2 regions of the Bacillus sp. Medicinal_06 genome follow, and region 2 is predicted to be linked to the other one. Evidence: a T-box and tRNA genes for the amino acid it is inferred to sense, from the RefSeq annotation. Region 2 holds a T-box; the other holds one or more tRNA genes.

Region 1 (7,415 bases), on a different contig from region 2:
TCACACCACCAAGTACACTGCGGAACATATCATCATAAGTGTATTTACGATCCCAATCAACTGTCGTATCTATACCTGGTAACAACGCTAAGTTTTCACTAATGATTGCATATTCTTCTGGTGTTACATCTTTTTTTATGATTTGCGGCGTCATTGCATACCCGCCGTCCATTTTACTCTTAATTGCAAGTATTTCTAAATCTTCCGCTGTTAATTGATTGATTTCCGCCTCTGTCACACGATTACGCTGACGCTCTGCAATTTCTTTATCATCAATTTTCTTTGCTTTAAATTCTGCTTGGTCTTTCTTTGTAATCTTTTCTTTCGCTTCATCTTCATGTAACGAAAGCCAATAATCTTTTTTATCCCGTTCTGTTAATTTATCTGGCGATACTTCAATTAGCTTTGCTAATTTTTTCGCCGTCTCTAAACGTTCTTCTGAAGTTGACCCCTTCATTCTTGTAAACGTAATGGTACGAACTGGATTATTATCCACAACAGCTCGACCATATCTGTCAAAGATTTTCCCGCGTGGAACCGGATTACTTACTGTTGAGTTTTCTTTTTTTTCAACCTCATTTTTATAATCTTCACCATGTACAATTTGTACCATTCCAAGCTTCACAATGATCGCTGAAAACATTAAAAACACACAAAAAAACAACACGTTAAGCCGGAACGGAACGTGGGTCTTCTTTTTTTTCTTCTTTTTACTCATACGAACCCCCTCTACCAACAGCTATGTAATAGGAAAGGGACACCTAGTTACAGGTGTCCTCACTGCTGTTTCACATGTCCTTTTATTCTAGCATAAAACCCAGAAGAAGTTAACCTTCTCGTTCGGTATGATTTTGTGTTGTTTCAGGTGCTGGAATCCTTGTTTTATTTGGATTTTCTTCCCCATATTTGACATTTCTAACAGCAAAATAAATAAGTAAATGTCCAGCTCCAAGAATACATAATAAAACAGGTAAGCTTTTTTCTGGTGGAAAAAATGATACTGCGCATAAGAAACTTAAAACAGAACATATTCTCCCACTATTCAGCCATAGCTCTCGTACAACAATATACTCAACTCGCCACTCTCTGGCTTGCTTTGCTCTTCCAATTACATCATATGTCATAGAACCATATGGAACAAGTAGAATTGGGTAAGCAATAGCGATACATGCTGCATAAATGAGTAGTTTTACATATGTAACGTGAAAAATAACTAAAAATACGACGATATACAAAATAATTCCACCAAGTAAAATCGCTTTTTTTCTCCATTCCTTTCTTAATATACGCGCAACCAAATAGTAGCATATAAAAGAAACAGCTGAATTGACTAAACTATATTTCCCTAGCCCAAATTCACTTCCTGATGCTAAATAGACGTATACGGAAATAACAAAAACGAACGTTCCTTCTCTCAATCCTTGAAAAAAGTGTGCACGTGTAACCCTTCCCCAGTTTTTATTGATTTTACGTTCTTTCAAAACTTGAACAATTTCATAGCGTCCCTCACATTCTCTTTTCGATAAAAAGAAACTTATGACAACAGCAATTGCAAATAAAGTTAATGAAAGAAAAAAGATAACCGTATACCCAGTCCACTTCTCCATACGTGAAATCGTATACCCAGCTGCTATTGGCCCAATCATTCCAGAGAAGGATGTTAACAAACCGAGAAAACCATTAAAAAAATCACGTGTTTCAGGCTCTGTAATTTCAAACGTCAACAAATTAAATGCCAGCCAATAAAAACCATAACCAATCCCTAGAAGACCACCAAGTAATAAAATATAATGTGAAGCACGTGTTCCTGCGAGTAAGACAACAACAAAAAAAGCCGCTAATGTTCCTACACCAATTCGCAGTAAAATGGCACGATCTATCCGCTTTGCCAATTTCCCTGCAAAAAGAAATGTTAATGGTTGCAATACAACGCTTGCTAAATTATACAATCCAAGGTTCACATAATTTTGTGTTTGTTTCCATAAATAAATGTTAACAAACGTGTTGGATAAAGAAATCGCGAGCGTGTATAATCCCCCCATAACAAGTAACAATACTAAATCACGATTCACCTCGACATCGCCAATTACATGTTTCCACTTCATACATAACTCTCCTTTACTTCATGTTCTAGTCTTCCAAAGACCGACGCAATTATGTAAAAGAAAGCATACAAAAAAGCTAGGAGAATATTCCCCTAGCTTCTTCAATATCAACTTACGTAAAACGGAATAAGCGATATTATTTAGCTTCTTGGTAACGTTTTTCAGCTGCGTTCCAGTCTACAACGTTCCAGAATGCACCGATGTAGTCAGGACGACGGTTTTGGTAATGTAAGTAGTAAGCATGCTCCCAAACGTCTAAACCGATAACTGGAGTTTTACCTTCTGTTAAAGGAGAATCTTGGTTTGGAGTGCTTGTTACTTCTAGCTCACCATTGTTTACTACTAACCAAGCCCAACCAGAACCGAAGCGAGTTGCACCAGCTTTTGCGAATTCTGTTTTGAATGCATCAAAGCTACCGAATTTCGCTTCAATTGCAGCTGCAAGTTCACCTACTGGTTGTCCACCACCGTTTGGAGATAGAATTGTCCAGAAGAAAGTATGGTTCACATGTCCGCCACCGTTGTTTCGTACTGCAGTACGAATTGCTTCTGGTACTTCATTTAAGTTTGCAACTAATTCTTCAACACTTTTGTCAGCTAATTCTGCATGACCTTCTAACGCAGCATTTAAGTTTGTTACGTAAGTGTTGTGGTGTTTTGTATGATGGATGTTCATTGTTTCTTTATCAAAGTGAGGTTCTAAAGCATCATACGCATAAGGTAAATTTGGTAATTCATGTTTTGCCATTGTTACATTCCTCCCAGTTTATGTATTGCCAAAATAATTTAGCATACAACTTCATTTTACCCTAATTGCCATAGGGTGAAAACAAATTAAATTACATTGTCTTGCTATCATTAACGTAGCAAAATTCCCATTTCTTTTCAAACAAAATGCTCATATATTTCGTAAAAAAAAGCCTCCTTCTACAAGGAAGCTTCTCGTCTACATGATAAACATGTGAAATGGATATGGACCCTGTAGGACTCGAACCTACGACCGGACGGTTATGAGCCGTCTGCTCTAACCAGCTGAGCTAAGGGTCCAAAATTATGTATATAGCGGTGATTGAAATTCAGATTCACCACCAAATCCCTAAAGAACATTCATAAAAGCTGAAAACTGCGAGATATATTCTTTAAGAAATGTAAGATAAATTTACCATATACAAAAGAAAAGTGTCAATTATATTTTTACCTTTCTGCTACGCAGAACAAAAAGTAACCTACACTCATTTTCTCTCTTTGTTTTCATTGCGCACAGGACAGGAAAAAGATTTGATCGCTTCAGACGGATGCACTCACCACCTAGAAAGAAAGGCTTTTATAAGTAATAAATCCTCTATACAATCCAATTACCGGAACATTAATCTTATTTCATACGATATAGCTTGTGATTCTCTAGATATGTACGTTACAATGACTTTATGCATCAATCTATCATACATATAGCAAAGGAAGTGAATATATGTCCATATTTACACAACTAGTAAAAAGTTTATATTCGCCAAAGGACATGGCACTTTTTCGTTTTCAAAAAATGGGAAAAACAATTCTGTACGTTATGTTATTGTGTTTAATCGCAACGATTCCTAAAACTTTTATATTCGGAAACTTCGTACAAGATGTCGTTTCTTCTGTACATCAATCCATTGAAAAAGATCTCCCCGATTTTAAAATTAAGAATGGTGAGCTTCATGCTGACATTAAAGAACCTATTATAAAAGAAGATGGAGATTTTGTTTTCGTATTTGATCCTAATGCAACAGATACGAATGCATATGCAAATAAACAAGGTGTATTCGTTTTAAAAGATAAAGTTGTATCTATTAATAACAATCAAACTCAAAGTCAATCTTACAGCGATTTCGGCAATGGTACATTTGAGAAAAAAGATATCCAAGGTATTGTATCAGCCATCGATAATGTTTACCCTTTCCTTATGTTCGGTGTTGGAATACTCATTTACTTGTTCCAATTATTTATTTCGTTCTTAGGTACAACTATTTTAGCCTTTATCGGTTCAGCAATGGTTGGCCAGCGAAAAGTATCTTACAAACAAGTTTGGACATTAACAGCTTACAGCTATACAATTCCAACAATTTTCTTCATGATTATGGATTTATTGAACATAAATGTGCCAGGAACATTCTATCTGTACACTGCCATCATTTTAATTGTTCTATACTTAACAATTAAAGAAATACCAAAACCGAAAGAAAAACAAGAACTATAAAAAAATGCCATTTTGGCATTTTTTTTTTGGACAAGCATATATTTCCTAACAAAGGAGTGAGGAATATGAAGAGACTTGGTGCACTCTTACTTGTGCTTGTTCTCGGTTACGTGTTTTATTACGATATAAAAATTGGTACTTTACCAATGTTAAGTTCATACAAAAAAACAACAGCTGCTCAAACTGTAAAAAAAGAAAGTGTTGATACAAAAGCAAAAAAAGAATCAGATACACAGTATAAAGCAATTGAAGTAAAAACAGGAGATACCGTTTTATCGATTACAGAAGCGATTAATAAGAAAAAAATTCCTTCTATTGAAAAGGTCATCGGTGATTTTAAACAGTTAAATAAAAATACGTCTGCAACAAAAATACAGGTCGGAAAATCTTACAAATTTCCGTTATATCAATGAGCAATCACTTAATCCTTGTCAATTACATAAAGGCGCTGATACAATAGTAAAAGTGAAACCGAGCATATAGGTTTCTATTGCTTCATATCACATATACTATATTTGATACGAAGTACAAAATAAGAAACTTCTTTTATAAGGAGAGCGATCTATTCGTGAATGAAATGACTCATCGTACAAAAACACGTCCTGTTAAAGTCGGTAATTTAACAATTGGCGGTAATAATGAATTAATTATACAAAGTATGACAACAACAAAAACGCATGATGTGGAAGCAACAGTTGCTGAAATCAAGCGTTTAGAAGAAGCGGGTTGTCAAATCGTCCGCGTTGCTGTTCCAGACGAACGTGCAGCAAACGCAATTGCTGATATAAAAAAACAAATTAACATCCCACTTGTTGCTGATATTCACTTTGATTATCGCCTTGCATTAAAAGCAATTGAAGGTGGCATTGATAAAGTACGTATCAACCCAGGTAACATTGGACGTCGCCATAAAGTAGAAGCTGTTGTAAATGCTGCGAAAGAACGTGGTATTCCAATTCGTATTGGTGTAAATGCTGGTTCATTAGAACGTCATATTTTAGAAAAATATGGATACCCTACTGCAGATGGTATGGTTGAAAGTGCTCTTCATCATATTAAAATTTTAGAGGACTTAGATTTCCATGATATTATCGTATCGATGAAAGCCTCTGATGTTAATTTAGCAATTGAAGCATATGAAAAAGCAGCTCGTGCTTTTAATTATCCACTGCACTTAGGTATCACAGAATCCGGAACACTATTTGCCGGAACAGTAAAAAGTGCTGCCGGTCTTGGTGCTATTTTAAGTAAAGGTATCGGAAATACACTTCGTATTTCATTAAGTGCTGATCCAGTTGAGGAAGTAAAAGTTGCTCGTGAATTGTTAAAATCATTCGGTCTTGCATCGAACGCTGCAACACTTATTTCTTGTCCAACATGCGGTCGTATTGAAATTGACCTTATCAGCATTGCAAATGAAGTAGAAGAATATATCTCTACGCTGAAAGTACCAATTAAAGTTGCCGTACTTGGCTGTGCTGTAAACGGTCCTGGTGAAGCTCGTGAAGCCGATATCGGTATCGCTGGTGCACGCGGAGAAGGTTTATTATTCCGTAAAGGAAAAGTCGTTCGTAAAGTACCAGAAGAAACAATGGTAGAAGAACTAAAAAAAGAAATTGATGTAATCGCTGCTGAAATGGCTGCAAATCAAGAAAAAGAAAAACAAGAGCAAAAATAATAAAAAAGCTCGTCAGTTTCATAACTGACGAGCTTTTACTTTGCACATTTCGGGCAACGCCCATATATTTCAAACTTATGTCCTGTTACTTCATATCCCTTAAAATCTTTATTCATAAAATCCATTGGACAAGAAGTAATTTCTTTTGTACCACCACAATCCAAACAAATAAAGTGATGATGATGTTCCATAATAGAGCATGTAAAACGAAAATGCTTTTCTCCATTTAATTCAGTTTGCTCCAAAACACCAATTTCAGCAAATACGGTTAAATTACGATAGATTGTATCAAAACTTAATCCTGGATAATCATCCTTCATATGCTCTAAAACATCTTTTGCAGTTAAATATCGATTATGAGCTGCAAATAAACGTAACATTTCTTCCCTTTTTCCGGTATGTTTATAGCCTTTTTCTTTCATAAGGCGTAAAGCTTCTGTCAGATTCATAACTATCCCTACTTTATGCAGTTTTTTTCTTCTTCCATAAGATTGCACCGATTAAAATAAGAACCGCTAGCATAACAATTGTACCACCTGGAGCTAAATCAAGCTGATAAGAAGCGAACAGCCCACCTATCACGGAAATTTCACCAAATAAAATGGAAAAGAAAATTGTTTGTTTAAATCCTTTTGCAATGCGGATACTTGCTGCAACTGGTAATGTCATTAAAGATGACACGAGAAGAACCCCAACAACACGCATAGATACCGCAATGACGAGCGCTACTAAAATAATGAAAATAAAGTGAATCCATTTTGTGCGAAGCCCTGTTGATACAGCATATTCTTCGTCAAACGATAATAAAAATAACTCTTTATATAATAAAATGATCGTTGCAATAACGACGATTGCTACAATACCAATAAGAATTAAATCCGTACTCGTTACAGCGCTCACGCTACCAAATAAATAACTAAATAAATCCGTATTAAATCCATTAGCAAGCGAAATGAAGATAACTCCTATTCCCATCCCTGCTGAAAGAATAATCGGAATCGCTAATTCTTGGTAATGTTTATATACAGTACGTAATTTTTCAATCAATAGCGCCCCGCCCATTGAAAAAATCATCCCCATATATAACGGATTTAAAAATCCACCTGTAAAAATTGTTTTTTCCAGCAACAAGCTTGCAGCAATCCCTGATAATGTCACATGACTTAAAGCATCTGCAATCAGTGACAAACGGCGAATGACAACAAACACACCGATTAACGGAGCAACAAGCCCTATTAAAATACCAGCGTATAAAGAGTTACGCAAAAAGTCATATTGTAAAAAATCCTGTATCATTATATCCTCCCGTGATGCTCATGATCATGCTCTAAACGATGAACATGATGTCCATATAAAATCGACATTTCTGCATCTTCTAACTCTCGGAATTTCTCAA
Region 2 (7,415 bases):
AATTAACTTTCCACTCTCAGCATCAATAAATGTTTCCCACGCACCAAATGGTTGATTGGAATGGACTACAACTCGGTATACCGGAATAGCAACTCCTTCTTCAATGACATACCCAAATTCATTCATTGTTGGAGCCCATAAATTTTGTTCACTTTCTCCGCCGACATATGCCATTGATTTTTGTTCTGCATCTTTTTCACTAATCTTTTGCTTTATTTCTTTCACACTCTGAACAGGCTGATAATCAGAAACTGCAAGTAATCCTTGACCTTTTCCATTAAGAGTTACAGTTATTTGTCTTGAAAATACGGGAGCACCATTTACTACTTGTTGAAATCTAACATATGAAGCTACCTGTGTATCCGTTGTTGAAATATACTGTAAGTCTGATAGATCCGGCTTTAATAAGTATTGGGCGGCATTCGCTTTTAAATATTCGGCTGCTTTTTCCTGAGGAGAATACCTATCTATCTTTACTTGTTTCTCTTCCACCGCGGAAACAGTCGATACTGTCCCTAGTACTAACGGTATTGCCGCAGCAATTGCCACTACTCTTTTTTTCAACATTCGAATCACTCTCCACTCTCTTTAATAAATTTTGAATGTACGAGTAATTCTATAAGGTTGATTATATTACCTTTCTCTTTTCCATAAGAATAGATAAAGTAATATTTTCTCAATATTTGTGTATGAAAGGAATAAATACTTTCGAAAAATATAAATCACTATGAGTATTTAGAGATTTATGATATTTAGTTATTTGCCATAATCAATCGTAATACAAAAATCACGTCATTACTGAGAAAACAAATAAAATCCTGTATGATTCATACAGGATTTTGTAATTTCACTTTCTATCACATACTACTTTTTGTGAATTAGCTAGACGGACTTAATTTGATTCGAACCTTTTTCTCTCCTAAAGAAATTTCATCATTTTCTTGTGATAATGCTTGAAACGTAAATTGTTTTACTAACAAGTTTTCTTCTAATAGACCTTTATGCTTCATTAATGTGTTTTGCAATTCAGCGTCTGTATCCAAAATAACATCTACTCGTAAATTAACTGGTAAATTCAACTGTTTTCGATACTCTTGAACAGCTCGGATAAATTCTCGTGCTACTCCTTCTTGTAACAATTCATCTGTCACATTTGTATCTAACATAACTGTATATTGTCCATTTGTCGTATTAGAAAATCCTGCTTTTGGTACCTTTTCTACTAATACATCTTCAGCTGTTACTGTAATTTCTTCTCCTGAGACAAGCTTACACATTGCTTTTTCATCTACAATAAAGCTTTGTACTTCTTCTTGCGATAATTGTTTTAACCACTGATTTACAGCATTGACGTTCTTCCCAAACTTCGGTCCTGCTGTCTTAAAATTCAGCTTTAATTGATACGATGTATACTTCGTTTCATCTAATTCTACATGAAATGCTTTTACATTCAGCTCATCCATTACAATATCACGATAAGATTCCCAGTCCACTTTCTGCTCATGATGATCAAGTAATACAAGTTCAGCTAATGGTTGTTTTACTTTTAATGTATGTTGATTTCGGTTGCTACGTCCGAGTTCGACAACTTGTAAAACAGCATCCATTTCTTGTTCTAACTTTGTTTGAATAACTGTTTCATCTACTGCTGGATAATCTGTTACATGAACACTACTTCCTTCTAAGTTCAGATGAATATCGTCCGCTACAAACGGAGTAAACGGAGCAAGTAACTTACTAAGTGTAACAAGCACTTCATGCAGTGTTTCATATGCTGCTGCCTTTTCAGGATTCATATCAGGCTCCCAAAAACGATTGCGAGAACGTCTCACATACCAATTACTAACCTCATCTACAAGAGCCGCAATTTCACGAGCTGCATTTGTAAATTGATACTCGTCTAATGCAATTCTTACTTTTTTCGTTGTACTGTGAAGACGTGATAACACCCACTCATCTAATTTCGTTCTCTTAACCTCATACTCCCCTTTTGGATTGTATTCATCTAGGTTGGCGTATAAAACATAAAAACTATATACGTTAACAAGCGTATCTACAAGTTTTGATTTCGCTTCTTGCACTGTTCTTTCCGAAAAGCGCTTTGCATTCCATGGCGCACTATCAACAAGGAGAGCCCATCTTAATGCATCTGCACCAAACTTTTCAACTAACTCTACTGGATCTAGTGCATTCCCCTTACTTTTAGACATTTTCTGTCCTTGTTCATCTAGCACATGTCCAAGAGATAACACACGTTTATATGGTACTTTTCCAGTATATAAAGCCGCTACTGCCAATAAGCTATAAAACCAACCACGCGTTTGATCAACACCTTCGGCAATTACATCTGCTGGAAATTGTTCCTCAAAAAGCTCTTTATTTTCAAACGGATAATGATACTGTGCAAACGGCATTGAACCGCTATCAAACCAAACATCAATTACTTCTGGCGTACGAGTCATTGAATTGCCACATTTTTCACAGCATACTTTCACTTCATCTACATACGGCTTATGAAGCTCTAAATTTTCAACTGTCTGCCCTACGCTATGCTTTCTTAATTCATCGATACTCTTCGGTGCGAATTGATGATCACAGTTTTCGCATTCCCATACATTTAACGGTGTTCCCCAGTATCGTTTCCGGCTAATATTCCAGTCCACCATATTCTCTAAAAATTTCCCAAATCGCCCGTGTTTCATATGATCTGGATACCATGTGACTGCATCATTATTTTGTAAGAAAGTCTCTTTAATCTCAGTTGTCCGAATGAACCAGCTTTCTCCAGCATAATACAGGAGTGGTGAATCACAGCGCCAGCAATGCGGATAACTATGTTCATATTTCTCCTTATGGTATAGCAAGCCTTCTCCAGCTAAATAACGAACAATATCAACATCACATTCTTTCACAAACTTACCTTGTAAAAACGGAACAGCGTCCGTATACTTACCTTGCTCATCCACAACATGCAGGAACGATACTCCTTGATTTTGCACCACTTTATAATCATCTTCTCCATAAGCTGGTGCGATATGAACAAGCCCCGTTCCGCTATCTTCTGTAACAAAGTCTGCTGAAATAACACGGTATCCATTCGTAACTTCATCCATAGGAAATGGTGCTACGTATGAAGTACCTACTAATTCTTCTCCTTTATGAGTAGATAATACTTGATAGCCATCTTTTAATACATCATTTACACGCTCTTTTGCGACAATATAAACAGTTTCATCTTTCTCTGCTTTCACATATTCCATATTTGGATGTACAGCAAGTGCTACATTAGCAGGCAACGTCCACGGCGTCGTTGTCCAGCCAAGAAAATATTCATTTTCACTACTTAGTACTTTAAATTTCACAGTTGCACTTAAATCTTTTACTGTTTTATATCCTTGCGCCACTTCATGTGAACTAAGTGATGTTTGGCAACTTGGGCAATATGGAGACACTCGGTGCCCTTTATATAGGAGCCCTTTTTCATGAATTGTTCCAAGAATATGCCATACGCTCTCGATATAAGGGTTCTCCAACGTTACGTACGGGTCATCCATATCGACCCAATATCCGATGCTCTCAGTAAATTCACGCCACTGCTTCTCATACGTAAATACACTTTCCTTACATTTTTGAATAAATGGTTCAATTCCGTATTCTTCAATCTCATGTTTACCAGAGATACCAAGCTGTTTTTCAACTCCTAATTCTACCGGTAATCCATGTGTATCCCAGCCAGCTTTTCGAAGTACTTTATATCCAGTCATTGTTTTATATCTTGCTACTAAATCTTTAATTGTCCGTCCAAGCGCATGTCCCACGTGTGGCAATCCATTTGCAGTTGGTGGCCCTTCATAAAAAACGAAAGATTGTGCACCTTCACGATTTCGAATGGATTGCTCAAAGATATTCTGCTTGTTCCACTGCTTGCGAATTCGTGTTTCTCTCCCTACAGCTGATTCTTTTACATCTACCTTCTCCATTTACAATCACTCCTTTGAAATTTTGTAAAAGCACACAAAAAACCCGTCCCTATAAGTAGGGACGGGTTTACCCGCGTTACCACCCTAATTCTATTAGCATCTTCACCAATAGCACTTAGCAACGTACTACCATACGCGTTCTTTGTAACGGTAGACATCCGTCCGAGCTTACTTTATTCAGCCACGGCTCCTCGGAGATGATTTTCAAATAAAGTCTGTACACCGACTTTCAGCACAGTGCCGGCTCTCTGGAGAACAGTACGATATTTTACTCTTTCTCGTCTTCAGATTTGTATACTTTTATTAACAGTTATTTTATTCCATAAAATATATAATTGTCAATCAATTCAAAAATATTTTTTCATTTTCTTCCTCGTTCTCGAATTTTAAACATCGTGAAAAATTTCTATTTCTTTATCCCGCATTAACGGACAATAAGACTCCACTGATTAAAGTTTCACTTTATCGTTTCCCATACTTCCGCTAAATCTTCATCTTCTTCCGCAAGTTCTGCAAAAAATCCAGTTTCATCTTCATGAAGAACCGTTTCAAGTTCTGCTTTCGCCTCAGTATTTCTCTTTAAAACAGCTAAATAACATGCTCTATTGTATCGAACTAACAAATCCGAAGAACCGAAAGCTATTATATGATTTGTTAGTGCTTCTGCCTTTTCTGTTTTTCCAATCTGATGATAAGACGCTGCTAAAGCGAGAAATATTCCATTATCTTTTGGATGATGCACGACTCCTTTTTCTAGCATTGGAATAGAATCTTCAAATCTTGCTTCACTTTGATAGATTTCCGCTAAAGCAAGGAATGCACGGCTCACAAAAGGCATTCTTTCAATTAATTGTAAACAAATCTTTTCTGCCTGTTTTTCTTCCCCCAACATGAATAGAACATTTGAATGTAATAACAGAATGTCATAATCATTTGGCTCTTCTCTAATCATCTGCTTTATGAATTCAAGAGCATCTCTTAACATTTCTTCATTTTCATTCCTATATTCAATAAGAAGATTTACAAGTTGCCTTGCCGTGCTAACATTCCAAATGTTTTCTAATGATGTTTGCAATACATCTATCGCTTCTGTAATCATATTTCCATTTTCATAAAATATCGCTAAACGCTGCGCTGCCATACTATTTCTAGCATTTAATTTTAAAGAGATTTCAAATAGATCAATTACAGTTGTAATAAGCGAAATTTCTTTCGCACGGTTTTTCATTCGATAAAACGCTCTTGTAAAAATTGATTTCTTCGGCTCTTCATTTTGTTGTTGTGCAGTTTGCCTCTCAGCAAGTACAGATCCAGCGTACATAAATGCCGTACTTCTTTCTTTTTTCTTAACGGGCAACAAATGAAGAGAATCTCGTATTTGAGATAATTTCTGCTCCTGTTCCATTGCTTGAACATACACTTTAAATACACGCTCATTTTCAATGTCTTGTCTTATTAAACTTGTAACAAATGGAAGCACTTCAGAATCCCTATTTTTAACAAGTACTTTTGCATAGTGATATCGTACTTCTACATGTTCCTCATCCATTTGTAAAGCTTCTTCCACTAGCTCTTGTTCTTTCTCTCTCTCTTTCATGGCACCATATACATATGCAAGAGCATCTAAACGCCACATTTCATCTACTTTACCATCTAATTTATCTAACTTAGATAGAAGCTCTTTATGAAGACCATTTTCTACTGAAAGCTCTGCTAGATACTCCATATTTACAATCATCGGCTCTTGCAGCATTGCCTGAAGCATATGATATTGTTCTTTTAATCGATTTTCTTCTGCTTCATATATTTCCGCTAACTTCAAATGTACTCCTATAAAGTTTGCATCTATTTCTAAGCAAGTCTCATACGCATTTTTTGCCGATTCCAATTCCCCTAATGCCATAAGGGATTCACCGATGCGATAATACGGAAGCGTACTCGTTCTGTGCTTTATTGCCTGATTGTATCGTTTCATCGCTTGATCGTATTGTCCAAGAGATTCATATAAAATACCAGCATAACAGTCATACTCGACTACATCTGGTCTTTCTTTTCCTAGTTTTCTTAAAAATGTTATCCCACGTTGTACAAATGCCGTTCCTTCAACTCTATTTACATATTCTTCTAACATATTTGCTATATTATTTTTCAAACATCGGATACCATTTTCTAACTTAGACAACGCTATCTTTAATTGTTCTTCATTAGCTCCTAATTCAATTTCAGCATCCCATAACACCATTCCTGCATTCATTAAAAACTCATCATTTTGTTCAAATTGCTTTTCCATGCTAAAAATGTAACGTTTTGCATCATCATACTGTTCTTTTGCCACATAAATTTGAATCAAACCAAAATGAGAATAAACATCTCTATTATTCTCTTCTAAAGCACGTTTATATATTTTTTCAGCTTCTTCAAATTCATCATTTTGAAAATGTAAATCTCCTAATCGAACATATAATGACGTTGCTTCTTCACAATTTCCGATGCCCTGCAATAAAATTTCTTCTGCAGCCTTCTTATCTTCTAAATCTAATTCATATATTTCTGAGAGTTTCACATATGGATATGGTACTGTTTTATCTAATTGAATTGCAATGCGAAGTCCTTTAATTGCTAAATGCAATTTCTCTATTTGATGCGCACACCTGGCTCTTTCATACCATATATGCGCTTCATACTTATATTCTTTCAATAAATCATTAAACACTTCATATGCTTCTGCATAGCGCTCTAAATCCATTAAAATCAAGCCATGATTTACAAGAACAAATCTGTCCGGATGACGCCCGAGTGCAATTTGTGACATTTTCAATCCCTGTTCAGACTGATCGATATACATATATGATAATGCTAGAAAACTCCATGCGATTGGCTGGTCGGCATCTAATTGTAAAGATGAGCGGAAACTAGAAATAGCCGCTTCATACTCTTCTTTCTCTACAGAATAACGTCCATGTATAAAATGATACAACGCTTGGCTATTCTTTTTCTCGACACTTTGCAAGATATCACTAGCTCGCTCTAGATCTTGCATACGGATAAAGCATTGTGCACTATGGAGCTTAACAAAATCTGAATCAGGATATCTTTCCATTAACCTTTTGGCACAATGAAGAATAAATTCCTGATTCACTTCAACATCCATATGTTTAATTGTGTATAACCACGTGTACGGATTTTCGCTTGTCTCTTGTAAAAAAGATACGAGTTTTTCAATCCCTTGTTTATCCTGTTCTTCTAAATGATCTGTCAAGGAGAATAGCGTTCGGAAATATACATCTTCCTCTTCTAGTAAAAATGACAATTGTTCTCTTTTTTCCTTAGGAACAAATACAATAGATAAACCATCTGTGTAACGATATCTTTCCTGCAACTTTTCATATTCGATAAAAAGCGGCTCCAAAAAATTAGGATCTTGAACCGAAAAAG

The links. The T-box of region 2 lies ahead of ileS (isoleucine--tRNA ligase). A T-box ahead of a tRNA ligase gene usually reads a tRNA of that ligase, here a tRNA-Ile.
Region 1: it has a tRNA-Ile gene. The T-box ahead of ileS (isoleucine--tRNA ligase) is inferred to sense a tRNA for this amino acid. The anticodon was not compared.

The regions. Positions count from the first base shown of each region.
Region 1 is NZ_JBWYHD010000002.1:600,951-608,365, reverse strand. Features, by position in the region: gene AC1M36_RS06750 (peptidoglycan D,D-transpeptidase FtsI family protein) at 1-718, opposite strand, end outside; gene AC1M36_RS06745 (MFS transporter) at 828-2,105, opposite strand; gene sodA (superoxide dismutase [Mn]) at 2,242-2,853, opposite strand; tRNA gene AC1M36_RS06735 (tRNA-Ile) at 3,079-3,152, opposite strand; gene AC1M36_RS06730 (DUF1189 domain-containing protein) at 3,574-4,341, shown strand; gene AC1M36_RS06725 (hypothetical protein) at 4,407-4,754, shown strand; gene ispG (flavodoxin-dependent (E)-4-hydroxy-3-methylbut-2-enyl-diphosphate synthase) at 4,919-6,019, shown strand; gene AC1M36_RS06715 (Fur family transcriptional regulator) at 6,055-6,468, opposite strand; gene AC1M36_RS06710 (metal ABC transporter permease) at 6,482-7,315, opposite strand; gene AC1M36_RS06705 (metal ABC transporter ATP-binding protein) at 7,315-7,415, opposite strand, start outside.
Region 2 is NZ_JBWYHD010000003.1:328,979-336,393, forward strand. Features, by position in the region: gene AC1M36_RS08750 (M36 family metallopeptidase) at 1-567, opposite strand, end outside; gene ileS (isoleucine--tRNA ligase) at 879-3,980, opposite strand; T-box leader at 4,035-4,274, opposite strand; gene AC1M36_RS08760 (tetratricopeptide repeat protein) at 4,438-7,415, opposite strand, start outside.